DNA from 2 places in the Streptomyces sp. NPDC017993 genome. Region 2 is predicted to be linked to the other one. Evidence: riboswitches for the same ligand, from Rfam matches in the RefSeq annotation. Region 2 holds a riboswitch; the other holds the start of a gene.
The links. A riboswitch is a leader RNA that binds a small molecule or an ion and turns the genes downstream of it on or off. The one in region 2 is predicted to bind cyclic di-AMP.
Positions count from the first base shown of each region.

Region 1: another riboswitch for cyclic di-AMP. It lies ahead of ACH4FH_RS10335 (NlpC/P60 family protein); the one in region 2 lies ahead of ACH4FH_RS05845 (M23 family metallopeptidase).

Region 1 covers NZ_JBIRGO010000005.1:151,219-156,459, reverse strand. Annotated here, with positions in the region: gene pcrA (DNA helicase PcrA) at 1-977, opposite strand, end outside; cyclic di-AMP (ydaO/yuaA leader) riboswitch at 1,396-1,582, shown strand; gene ACH4FH_RS10335 (NlpC/P60 family protein) at 1,590-2,747, shown strand; gene ACH4FH_RS10330 (hypothetical protein) at 2,921-3,274, opposite strand; gene ACH4FH_RS10325 (C40 family peptidase) at 3,634-4,713, shown strand; gene ACH4FH_RS10320 (GNAT family N-acetyltransferase) at 4,925-5,241, shown strand, end outside.
Region 2 covers NZ_JBIRGO010000003.1:114,103-119,343, forward strand. Annotated here, with positions in the region: gene ACH4FH_RS05830 (DNA topoisomerase (ATP-hydrolyzing) subunit A) at 1-285, opposite strand, end outside; gene ACH4FH_RS05835 (M16 family metallopeptidase) at 550-1,902, shown strand; gene ACH4FH_RS05840 (M16 family metallopeptidase) at 1,932-3,308, shown strand; cyclic di-AMP (ydaO/yuaA leader) riboswitch at 3,551-3,707, shown strand; gene ACH4FH_RS05845 (M23 family metallopeptidase) at 3,720-4,532, shown strand; gene ACH4FH_RS05850 (GntR family transcriptional regulator) at 4,741-5,241, shown strand, end outside.

The sequences.
Region 1 (5,241 bases), on a different contig from region 2:
GACTGGTCGGCGTCGCCCACGACGCACAGTTCGCCAGCGTCCTCCGCCGGGCCGACCAGTTCGCGTACGAGGGTGTACTGCGCGTGGTTGGTGTCCTGGTACTCGTCCACCAGCACGTGCCGGAAGCGGCGGCGGTAGTGGTCGGCGACGTCCGGGAACGCCTGGAGCAGATTGACGGTGGTCATGATGATGTCGTCGAAGTCCAGGGCGTTGGCCTCGCGCAGACGTGCCTGGTACATCGAGTACGCCTCGGCGACGGACTTCTCGAATCCGTCGGCGGCCTGCTGGGCGAAGGCCTCCTCGTCGATGAGCTCGTTCTTGAGGTTGGAGACCTTGGCGCTGAAGGACTTGGGCGGGAAGCGCTTGGGGTCGAGATCGAGGTCCCGGCACACCAGCGCCATCAGCCGCTTGGAGTCGGCCGCGTCGTAGATCGAGAAGGAGGACGTGAAGCCCAGCTTCTTGCTCTCCCGGCGCAGGATGCGGACGCAGGCGCTGTGGAAGGTGGAGACCCACATCGCGTGGGCGCGCGGGCCGACCAGCTCCTCGACGCGCTCCTTCATCTCGCCCGCGGCCTTGTTGGTGAAGGTGATGGCGAGGATCTGGCCCGGGTGCACACCGCGCGCGCCGAGCAGATGCGCGATGCGGTGCGTCAGGACGCGGGTCTTGCCGGAACCGGCGCCCGCGACGATCAGCAGCGGTCCGCCGGTGTGTGCCACGGCGGCCTTCTGCTGGTCGTTGAGCCCCTCCAGGAGGGCGTCCGGATCGATCACCGGGCGGGCGGCGCCGTCGCGGTAGTAGCGGTCGCGCCCCGGGCCGATGGCGTGCGGGATCCCGCCGGGCACGTCGAAGCGGCCGCCGAACAGGTCGGCGGGGATCTCCTCCTGTGCGGGACCGTCCTCGTCCTCGGGAGGGGGCGGGGGCTCCTCGCCCTTCGGGCCGAGGTCCGCCAGGAAGCTGTCGTCAAAGAGGCTGCTCATCGCCCACCGAGTCTAGGCCGCCCCACTGACAGCCCGCCCCGGAGTAGCCGATTGTGGGTTCCGAATCGGCCGGGGTGACGCCGGAGGGGGGCCGGGAAGCGGCGGAGCGGGGGCCGTGGGGCGTCGAAACCGAGGGCCGGAGGCCGACGGGGACGACGACAGGGACGACCGGCCGCCGACGACGGGGCGCCGCGGCCCGTTTCGTCACCGTCGTGCACCGGATCGTCACAGCCCGGAGCCGTGGGGCGGGCTCCCCGTAACGGGTCGAATGTGACATCTGCCGCAAGAATCCCTGACGCACGTTCAGGTCACGAAAAGGTTTCGGGCAAATCGAACATCAGCCTTCACAGGAGCCACACGAGTTGGCTACCGTGCTCGCTCGGGCAGCCCGCATCCCCGCGGACGACAGCGTCAGCACGGGCCGCCTCCGCCGAGTCCGGCCCTGCCACGAAGGCACCCGGAGCCGGGGACCCACCAGCACCACCGGGGTGAATCGATCGGCACGGCCGCCCGAGGCGGACGTGGCGACCGTAGGGCAAGCCTTCCGTCAGCGACACCCGCCCGAACCCGACAGCTAACCCGGTAGGCGGTCCACGGAAGGAGTCGCACGCCTTGGCGTCGCATCGCAAGCCGCGCACCCGCGTGCTCACCTCGCCCGGAAGCCGCCGCACGGCGGCCGGGCTCACCACCGCCGCCCTCGCCTCGGTCACCCTGCTCTCGCAGACCGCCGACGCGGCACCCCGGGCCCCCAAGCCCAGCATCGAAGAGGTCAAGCAGAAGGTCGACGGCCTCTACCGCCAGGCCGAGGTCGCCACCCAGAAGTACAACGCCGCCAAGGAGAAGGCGGAAGGGCAGCGCGAGACCGTCGACGGGCTCCTCGACGCCGCCGCCAAGCGCGCCGAGAAGATGAACGAGTCCCGGCGCACGCTCGGCACGTTCGCGTCGGCCCAGTACCGCACCGGCGGGATGAACCCGACCGCGCAGCTGATGCTCGCCAAGGACCCGCAGCAGTTCGTCGACCGCAGCCACCTCATGGAGCGGCTGACCGGCCGGCAGAAGGAAGCGGTCACCGACTATCAGAAGCAGCAGGCCGAGGCGACCCGGCAGCGCGCGGAGGCGACCCGCAGCCTGGAGCGGCTCCAGGAGTCCCAGACGTCACTGAAGGAGTCCAAGCGCTCGGTCCAGGGCAAGCTGACCGAGGCCCGGCAGCTGCTGTCCCGGCTCACCGCCCAGGAGAAGGCGCGGCTGGCCGAGCTGGAGCGGAAGCGTGAGGCCGCGGCCCAGCGCAAGGCCGAGGAGCTGGCGCGCAAGCAGGCCGAGGAGGAGCGCCGGCAGCGCGAGGAACAGAAGCAGCCCGGCGGCGGTACCTCGGACGGCTCGACCGGCGGCGGCACCGGCAGCGACACCGGCGGTTCGTACTCGACCAAGGCGGAGAAGGCGCTCGCCTTCGCCCGCGCGCAGATGGGCAAGCCGTACGTCTGGGGCGCGACCGGCCCCACGTCCTACGACTGCTCGGGGCTGACCCAGGCGGCGTGGAAGGCGGCCGGCGTCGAGCTGCCGCGCACGACTTGGGACCAGGTGAAGGTCGGCGAGCGGGTGGCCACCAAGGACCTCAAGCCCGGTGACCTGGTGTTCTTCTACGACGACATCAGCCACGTCGGGATGTACATAGGCAACGGCAAGATGGTCCACGCCCCGAAGCCGGGCGCCAACGTCCGCGAGGAGTCGATCTACTACATGCCGATCTACGGGAGCGTCCGCCCGGCATAGCGCCGGCACCGCTCCGCCAAGGCCACCCCCCACGGCCACCCCCCACACGCCACCGCGCGGTCATCGCCCCGGAAGTCCCGACGGACTCCGGAGGCGAGACCGCGCGGTGAGTCGTTTTCAGGGCAGCCCCGCGCAAGAAGCTGTGCGTGCGGCGAGCGGGTCATGCGGCCGGATCAGGTCCAGAGCACCGCGATGAAGATGTTGGCGACCGTGAGCAGGCCGACGGCGCCGAACAACGGCTTGGCGACCGTCTCCTCGTCCCGCTTGACGTAGACCAGCGCCAGGATCACCACCAGGACGGCCATCTTGATGCCGATCTTGAGGGTGTTGAGGGCCTGGTCCTGCGCCTCGTTCAGGCCGACCAGCACGATGCCGGTGACCAGCATCGTCAGCGCGCCGTGCAGCATGGCCGGCACGAAACGGGCCCCGCCTGCGCTCATCGCCTTCATCTGGGTCAGGAAGCCGCCCAGCAGGGAGGCAATACCGATGATGTGCAGGCCGACGAAGATATTGATTACTACGTCCATAGTGCTGGATCGTATCCGCCGCATAGCACGGGCCTTCGGGCAGGGCACCCCCGATCGCCGCTTCGGTCAGGGCATGCAGGGAGCCGACCGTGTCCGCGGCAACCGCGCGGTCAGCTGCGGACAATCGGCGGTCGAATGCGAGCAATGCCGGGCAAGCGGACTCGGCCCGGGGAGGCGCAGGTTTAGCGTCCTCCTCCAGGCGGTCGACTCCCCGCTGTCGCCGGTCTCCGCCCCGGCGACGCGTCGACCGCCCCCGCCGAAAGGAATGGCGGCGGCCCGCTCCCCCTCTTCACGGGCCGCCGCCGGACCCACGGATCCGCCCGGATCACCCGGGCCACGCACGGCCCGAAGGGAAGGAAGTGACGGCCACAGTGGCGTCGCACCGCAGGACCAGGCACCACCCGCTCGCCCCGCTCGCCCTCACCGGCGGCACGGCGCCCGGCGCGCGCACCGCCCGTACCGCCGCCACCCTGGCCCTCGCCGGAGCGGCCACCGTCACCGCCTTCGACGGCACCGGCCAGGCCGCACCCGAACTCACCCCCGCCCAGGTGCAGGACCGGGTCGAGACGCTGTACCAGGAGGCAGAGGTGGCGACGCAGAAGTACAACGGCGCGAAGGAACAGGCCGACGCCGCGCGCGAGGAACTGGGCGAGCTCCAGGACGAGGCCGCCCGCAGGACCCGGAAGCTGAACTCCGCGAAGGCCGGCCTGGGCACCATGGCCGCCGGCCAGTACCGCTCCGGCGGGGTCGACCCCACCGTCCGGCTGCTGCTTGCCGCGGACCCCCAGCGCTACCTCGACGGCGCCACCGTCCTGGAGCGCGCCGGCAGCCACCAGGCGAACGCGGTGGCCGGTTACGCGCGTCGGCTCGGCAGCATCCGGCAGGTCCGTGAGCGGGCCGAGGAGACCGCGGAGCGGATGGCGGACACCGAGGCCGCGCTGAAGAAGCACCGGGTGACGGTGGTGCGGAAGCTGGACTCCGCGGAGCGGCTGCTCGACCGGCTGACCGAGGAGCAGCGGCAGCGGATGGCGAGCGAGGAAGGCTCAGGCGCCGACACCTCGGGAGAGGAGGCGGCCGCCCAGGCTCCCAATCCCCGTGCGGCGCAGGCGGTTTCGTATGCCTACACCGCTCTGGGCAAGCCCTACGTCTGGGGCGCTACCGGCCCCTCCGCGTACGACTGCTCGGGCCTGACACAGGCCGCGTGGCAGGCGGGCGGGATCTCCCTGCCCCGTACGACCTACACCCAGATCAATGCGGGCTCCCGCGTCGACAGGTCTCAACTCGCCCCTGGCGACCTGGTGTTCTTCAACTCCGGAATCAGCCACGTCGGTCTCTACATCGGCGACGGCAAGATGATCCACGCCCCGCATCCGGGTGCGCCGGTGCGCATCGCGCCGATCGACCAGATGCCCTTCGCGGGGGCCACCCGCCCCGCCTGACGCGCCTGTTGGGGGCCCGGTGGACCGCCGCCCCGGGCCGGGCGGGGTCTCCACCCACCGGCCCGCGCTCCCCGCGCAGACACCCCGGCGCGTGTGGAACCCGTCACCCGACGAAAGCCCGCACCGCCCGCACCTGCCAACCCGCCGCGGGCCCGGCCCCGTTCCACAGAATCCGATCGTTTGTTCGTGCGAGGGGCCCTAGGCTCACTGCGTGACCGGTCCTCTCGCCGCCACCGGCGGCCCCCTCGCGCACCCCTCTCCCTCCGGCCTCTCCCCGGTGCTCCACGCCTGGGTCGACGGCTGGGCGCGCTCCCGCCGTACGGACGCCCCGCGGGAGGCCGCCGGCGGGTTCCGGATCGAGGTCGGGCTGCCGAATCACCTCGCGCGCTACGTCCTGCCGGCCGCCGACCCGGCCGCCTTACGGGATCTCGTCGGCTCCCTCACCACGCCCGGACTCTGGATCAAGGTCTGCGCGCCGCGCGAAGCGGTGGAGTCGCTGCTGACGCCCGCCTGGCAGATCAGCGAACC
Region 2 (5,241 bases):
GATGGAGGCGTCGCCGTGCGGGTGGAGCTTACCCATCACCTCGCCGACCACTCGGGCGCACTTGACGTAGCTGCGCTCGGGCCGCAGGCCCATCTCGTTCATCTGGTACAGGATGCGGCGGTGCACGGGCTTGAGGCCGTCGCGGGCGTCCGGCAGGGCGCGGGAGTAGATGACCGAATACGCGTACTCGAGGAAGGAACCCTGCATCTCGTCGACGACGTCGATGTCGAGGATCCTCTCCTCGAAGTCGTCCGGCGGCGGGGTCTTCGTGCTGCGGCGGGCCATCGCGGCTGCGGCTCCTTCTGCTGCGTCTACTGCCGATGTTGGATCAACCAGCTGGGGATCAACCGGTGAGTCTGCCTGGTCTGACGCGGACCATTGTGGACCGCCCCACTGACAACGCCGACCGCGACTCCCCCTTCGGCCGACGAGGGAGCGGCGCGGAGCCCTCGTACGGGGCCTGTCGATCGGGAACTTCGCCAGATGCCGACGCGCTTGCATACAGTGACAGAACTTCCTCGCAAGCGGATCGAAGGGACGTACATGCCCATGGGTCACACGGCCACAGAACAAGCCGGCTCCGGCGGCCTGACAGCGACCGAGCACCGGCTGGCCAACGGCCTGCGCGTGGTGCTCTCCGAGGACCACCTGACGCCCGTCGCAGCCGTCTGCCTGTGGTACGACGTCGGCTCCCGCCACGAGGTCAAGGGCCGTACCGGCCTGGCTCACCTCTTCGAGCACCTGATGTTCCAGGGCTCCGCCCAGGTGAAGGGCAACGGTCACTTCGAGCTCGTCCAGGGCGCGGGCGGCTCGCTGAACGGCACCACGAGCTTCGAGCGCACCAACTACTTCGAGACCATGCCCGCCCACGAGCTGGAGCTCGCGCTCTGGCTGGAGGCGGACCGCATGGGCTCGCTGCTCACCGCGCTCGACGACGAGTCGCTGGAGAACCAGCGCGACGTCGTGAAGAACGAGCGCCGCCAGCGCTACGACAACGTCCCCTACGGCACGGCCTTCGAGAAGCTGACGGCCATGGCGTATCCGGAGGGCCACCCCTACCACCACACGCCCATCGGGTCGATGGCCGACCTGGACGCGGCGTCCCTGGAGGACGCGCGCGCCTTCTTCCGTACGTACTACGCGCCCAACAACGCCGTCCTGTCGATCGTCGGCGACATCGACCCCGCGCAGACGCTGGCCTGGGCGGAGAAGTACTTCGGCTCGATCCCCGGGCACGACGGCAAGCAGCCGCCGCGGGACGGCTCGCTGCCCGAGACCCTCGGCAGTGAGCTGCGCGAGGTCGTCGAGGAGGAGGTCCCCGCCCGCGCGCTGATGGCGGCCTACCGACTGCCGCACGACGGTACCCGCGAGGCGGACGCCGCGGACCTCGCGCTCACCGTCCTGGGAGGCGGCGAGTCCTCCCGCCTCTACAACCGCCTGGTGCGCCGTGACCGCAGCGCCGTCGCGGCCGGCTTCGGGCTGCTGCGGCTGGCCGGCGCGCCGTCGCTCGGCTGGCTGGACGTCAAGACGTCCGGCGGGGTGGAGGTCCCGGACATCGAGCGGGCGGTCGACGAGGAGCTCGCCCGGTTCGCCGCCGAGGGACCGACCCCGGAGGAGATGGAGCGTGCGCAGGCCCAGTTGGAGCGCGAGTGGCTGGACCGTCTCGCGACGGTCAGCGGCCGCGCCGACGAACTCTGCCGGTTCGCCGTCCTGTTCGGCGACCCGCAGCTCGCGCTGACGGCCGTGCAGCGCGTTCTGGAGATCACCGCGTCGGAGGTGCAGGCGGTCGCCAAGGCACGACTGCGTCCCGACAACCGCGCGGTGCTCGTGTACGAGCCCACCGAGCCGGCCGACGCGGCGGCCGATACCGCCGAGAACGACGAAGAGGAGGCGGCCCAGTGAGCGATGCCGTGACCAGCGCAGATTCCGCCATGACCAGCATGGACTTCCACCCCAGGCCGCAGGGTGGCGCTCCCCGGCCGTGGGCCTTCCCGGCCCCCGACCGCAGTCAACTGCCCAACGGGCTCACCCTCCTGACCAGCCACCGCCCCGGCCAGCAGGTCGTGGCCGTCGAGATCAACCTCGTCGCGCCCCTGGAGGCCGAGCCCGAGGGCCTGGACGGCGTCGCCACGATCATGGCCCGCGCGCTGTCCGAGGGCACCGACAAGCACGATGCCGAGGAGTTCGCGGCCGAGCTGGAGCGCTGCGGCGCCACCATGGACGCGCACGCCGACCACCCGGGCCTGAGGGTCTCCCTCGAAGTGCCGGCGTCCCGGCTGGACCGCGCCCTCGGCCTGCTCGCCGACGCCCTGCGCGCGCCCGCCTTCCCGGACAGCGAGATCGAGCGGTTGGTACGCAACCGCCTCGACGAGATCCCGCACGAGCTCGCCAACCCCGCGCGGCGGGCCGCGATGGCCCTGTCCAAGGAGCTGTTCCCGGCGACGTCCCGGATGTCGCGGCCCCGCCAGGGCACCGAGGAGACCGTCGAGCGGATCGACGCCGCGGCCGTCCGTGCCTTCTACGCGGCGCATGTACGGCCCGCGACGGGCACCGCCGTCATCGTCGGTGACTTCACCGGCATCGACCTGGACGCGGCGCTCGCCGGCACCCTCGGCGCCTGGACCGGCTCGACCGCCGAGCCGGTGAAGGCCTCGCCGATCACCGCGGACGACACCGGCCGCGTGGTGATCGTGGACCGCCCCGGCGCCGTCCAGACGCAGCTGCTCATCGGCCGCATCGGTGCCGACCGGCACGACCGGGTCTGGCCGGCGCAGGTCCTCGGCACGTACTGCCTGGGCGGCACCCTCACCTCCCGTCTGGACCGCGTCCTGCGTGAGGAGAAGGGCTACACCTACGGGGTGCGTGCGTTCGGACAGGTGCTGCGTTCCTCCGCGGACGGCAGCGGCGCCGCGATGCTCGCGATCAGCGGCTCGGTGGACACCGCCTCCACCGGACCGGCGCTTGAGGACCTGTGGAAGGTGCTGCGTACCGTGGCGGCGGAGGGACTCACGGACGCCGAGCGTGATGTCGCCGTGCAGAACCTCGTCGGGGTCGCGCCGCTGAAGTACGAGACGGCAGCGGCCGTCGCGGGCACCCTCGCCGATCAGGTCGAGCAGCATCTGCCGGACGACTTCCAGGCGCAGATGTACGCGCGGCTGGCCGAGACCGGCACGGTCGAGGCGACCGCCGCGGTGGTCAACGCCTTCCCCGGGGACCGGCTGGTGACGATCCTGGTGGGCGACGCCGTGCAGATCGCCGAGCCCGTCAAGGCGCTGGGTGTCGGTGAGGTGAAGGTCGTCAGCGGCTGACCTGCCGTGGTGACACCGCGGCGGTCCGGCGGAGGCCGGCGACCGTCGCACATATCGCATGAAAAGTGATCCCGTGACGCTCACCCGTCACGGGATCACCTTTATGTCCGGATTATTGTGGCTGGTTGCGTGGTGCCCCTGTGGCGTGCCGCACAAAGTGCCGGTTCTGTTTGCCGATTGAAAGATGTCCCGTTTAGCGTCAGTCCGGCTGTTCGTCAGAAGTACGCCGCAACCGTGGCACCGGGCAGTCATCGCCGAGTCCCCGTACGGCGCGAGCCAGGGGAGCCGGGGACCCACATGTCCCCTGGGGTGAATCGGATCCCTCCTCGGAGGGGGCCGTAGGAGACCTTCCTGCTCCGAACCCGTCAGCTAACCCGGTAGGCGAGAAGGAAGGAAAGGACAAGCCAGCACATGGCGTTCACCCGTGCCACCGGGAAGCATCGTGGTGCGAGCCGCACCGCTCGCACGACCCGCAAAATCGCCGGCATAGCCACCCTCACCGCCACCGGCGTCGTCGCCTCCGTGGCCTCGCCGGCGCTGGCCGCGACGGACACGGCCCGCACCCAGGACACCGGCCTGCAGCAGGCCGTCGTGCTGGGCGACGAACTCGCCGGCCGCATCGCCGCCCAGGCCGACGCCCAGCAGGAGGCCGCCGAGGCCGCCGCCGCGAAGGCCAAGGCCGAGGCCCTGGCCGAGAAGGTGGCCGAAGAGGCCAAGCGGCGTGCCGAGGAAGCCAAGAAGAAGGCCGAGGCGAAGGCCAAGGCGGAGCGCGAGGCCAAGGAGCGCGCCGCCCGCGAGGCGGAGCGCAAGCGCCTCAACGCCTACGTCGCCCCCGTCGACGGCTCCTACGTCTCGACCGCCTACAAGGCCACCAGCGGCCTGTGGTCCTCCGGCAGCCACTCCGGCATCGACTTCCACGCCGCCTCGGGCAGCTCCGTGCACGCCGTGGGCCGGGGCACCGTCGTCGAGGCCGGCTGGGGCGGCTCGTACGGCAACAACATCGTGATCAAGATGAACGACGGCACGTACACCCAGTACGGCCACCTGTCGTCGCTGGGTGTCTCGGTCGGCCAGACCGTCACCCCCGGCCAGCAGATCGGCCTCTCCGGGGCCACCGGCAACGTCACCGGGCCGCACCTGCACTTCGAGGCCCGCACCGGTCCGGACTACGGCTCGGACATCGACCCGGTCGCGTACCTCCGCGGGCACGGCGTCAACGTCTGACGCGTCCGACACCGCAGCCTCTCCGAAGCCCCGGCCCCGGCCGGGGCTTCGGCGTATCCGGTGCACGTCGGCCACCGGATACGCCGATGGCCAAAAAATATCCATGAATACCCGAAGCCCGTCGGAAAACCCGGCCCGGTCGAATAGAGTCACGGAAAAGTCGCCGATCGGCGGCGTTTCCAGGGGATTACGGCGGAGGCACCAGGCGATGCGAGGCCATATTTCCGCGCACGCGGTATGCACGGCGATTCGCGATGACATCGTCTCCGGTGTGCTCGCGCCGGGGAGCAGGCTGATCGAGGACATCCTGGCGGCCCGTTACGGCGTCTCCAGGGTCCCTGTCCGGGAGGCGCTGCGGACCTTGCAGTCCGAGGGGTTCGTCACCACCCGCCACCACGCGGGCGCCTGCGTCGCCGAGCCGACCGAGCAGGAGGCCGCCGATCTGCTGGACATCCGCGCCCTGTTGGAGCCGCTGGGCGCCGCCCGCGCGGCCACCCGCCGCAGCCCGGCCCACCTCAAGGTGCTGCGCGGCCTCGTCCGACTGGGCCGGGAGCGGGCCCGCCACGGCCATCCCGCGGACCTGCGCCAACTGGACGGCTGGTTCCACGAAACCCTCGCCCAGGCGGCCGGCAGCCCCAGCCTGACGGCGCTGCTCACCCAGCTGCGGCGGAAGATCGAGTGGATGTATGTCGTGGAACTGCCCGCCCGG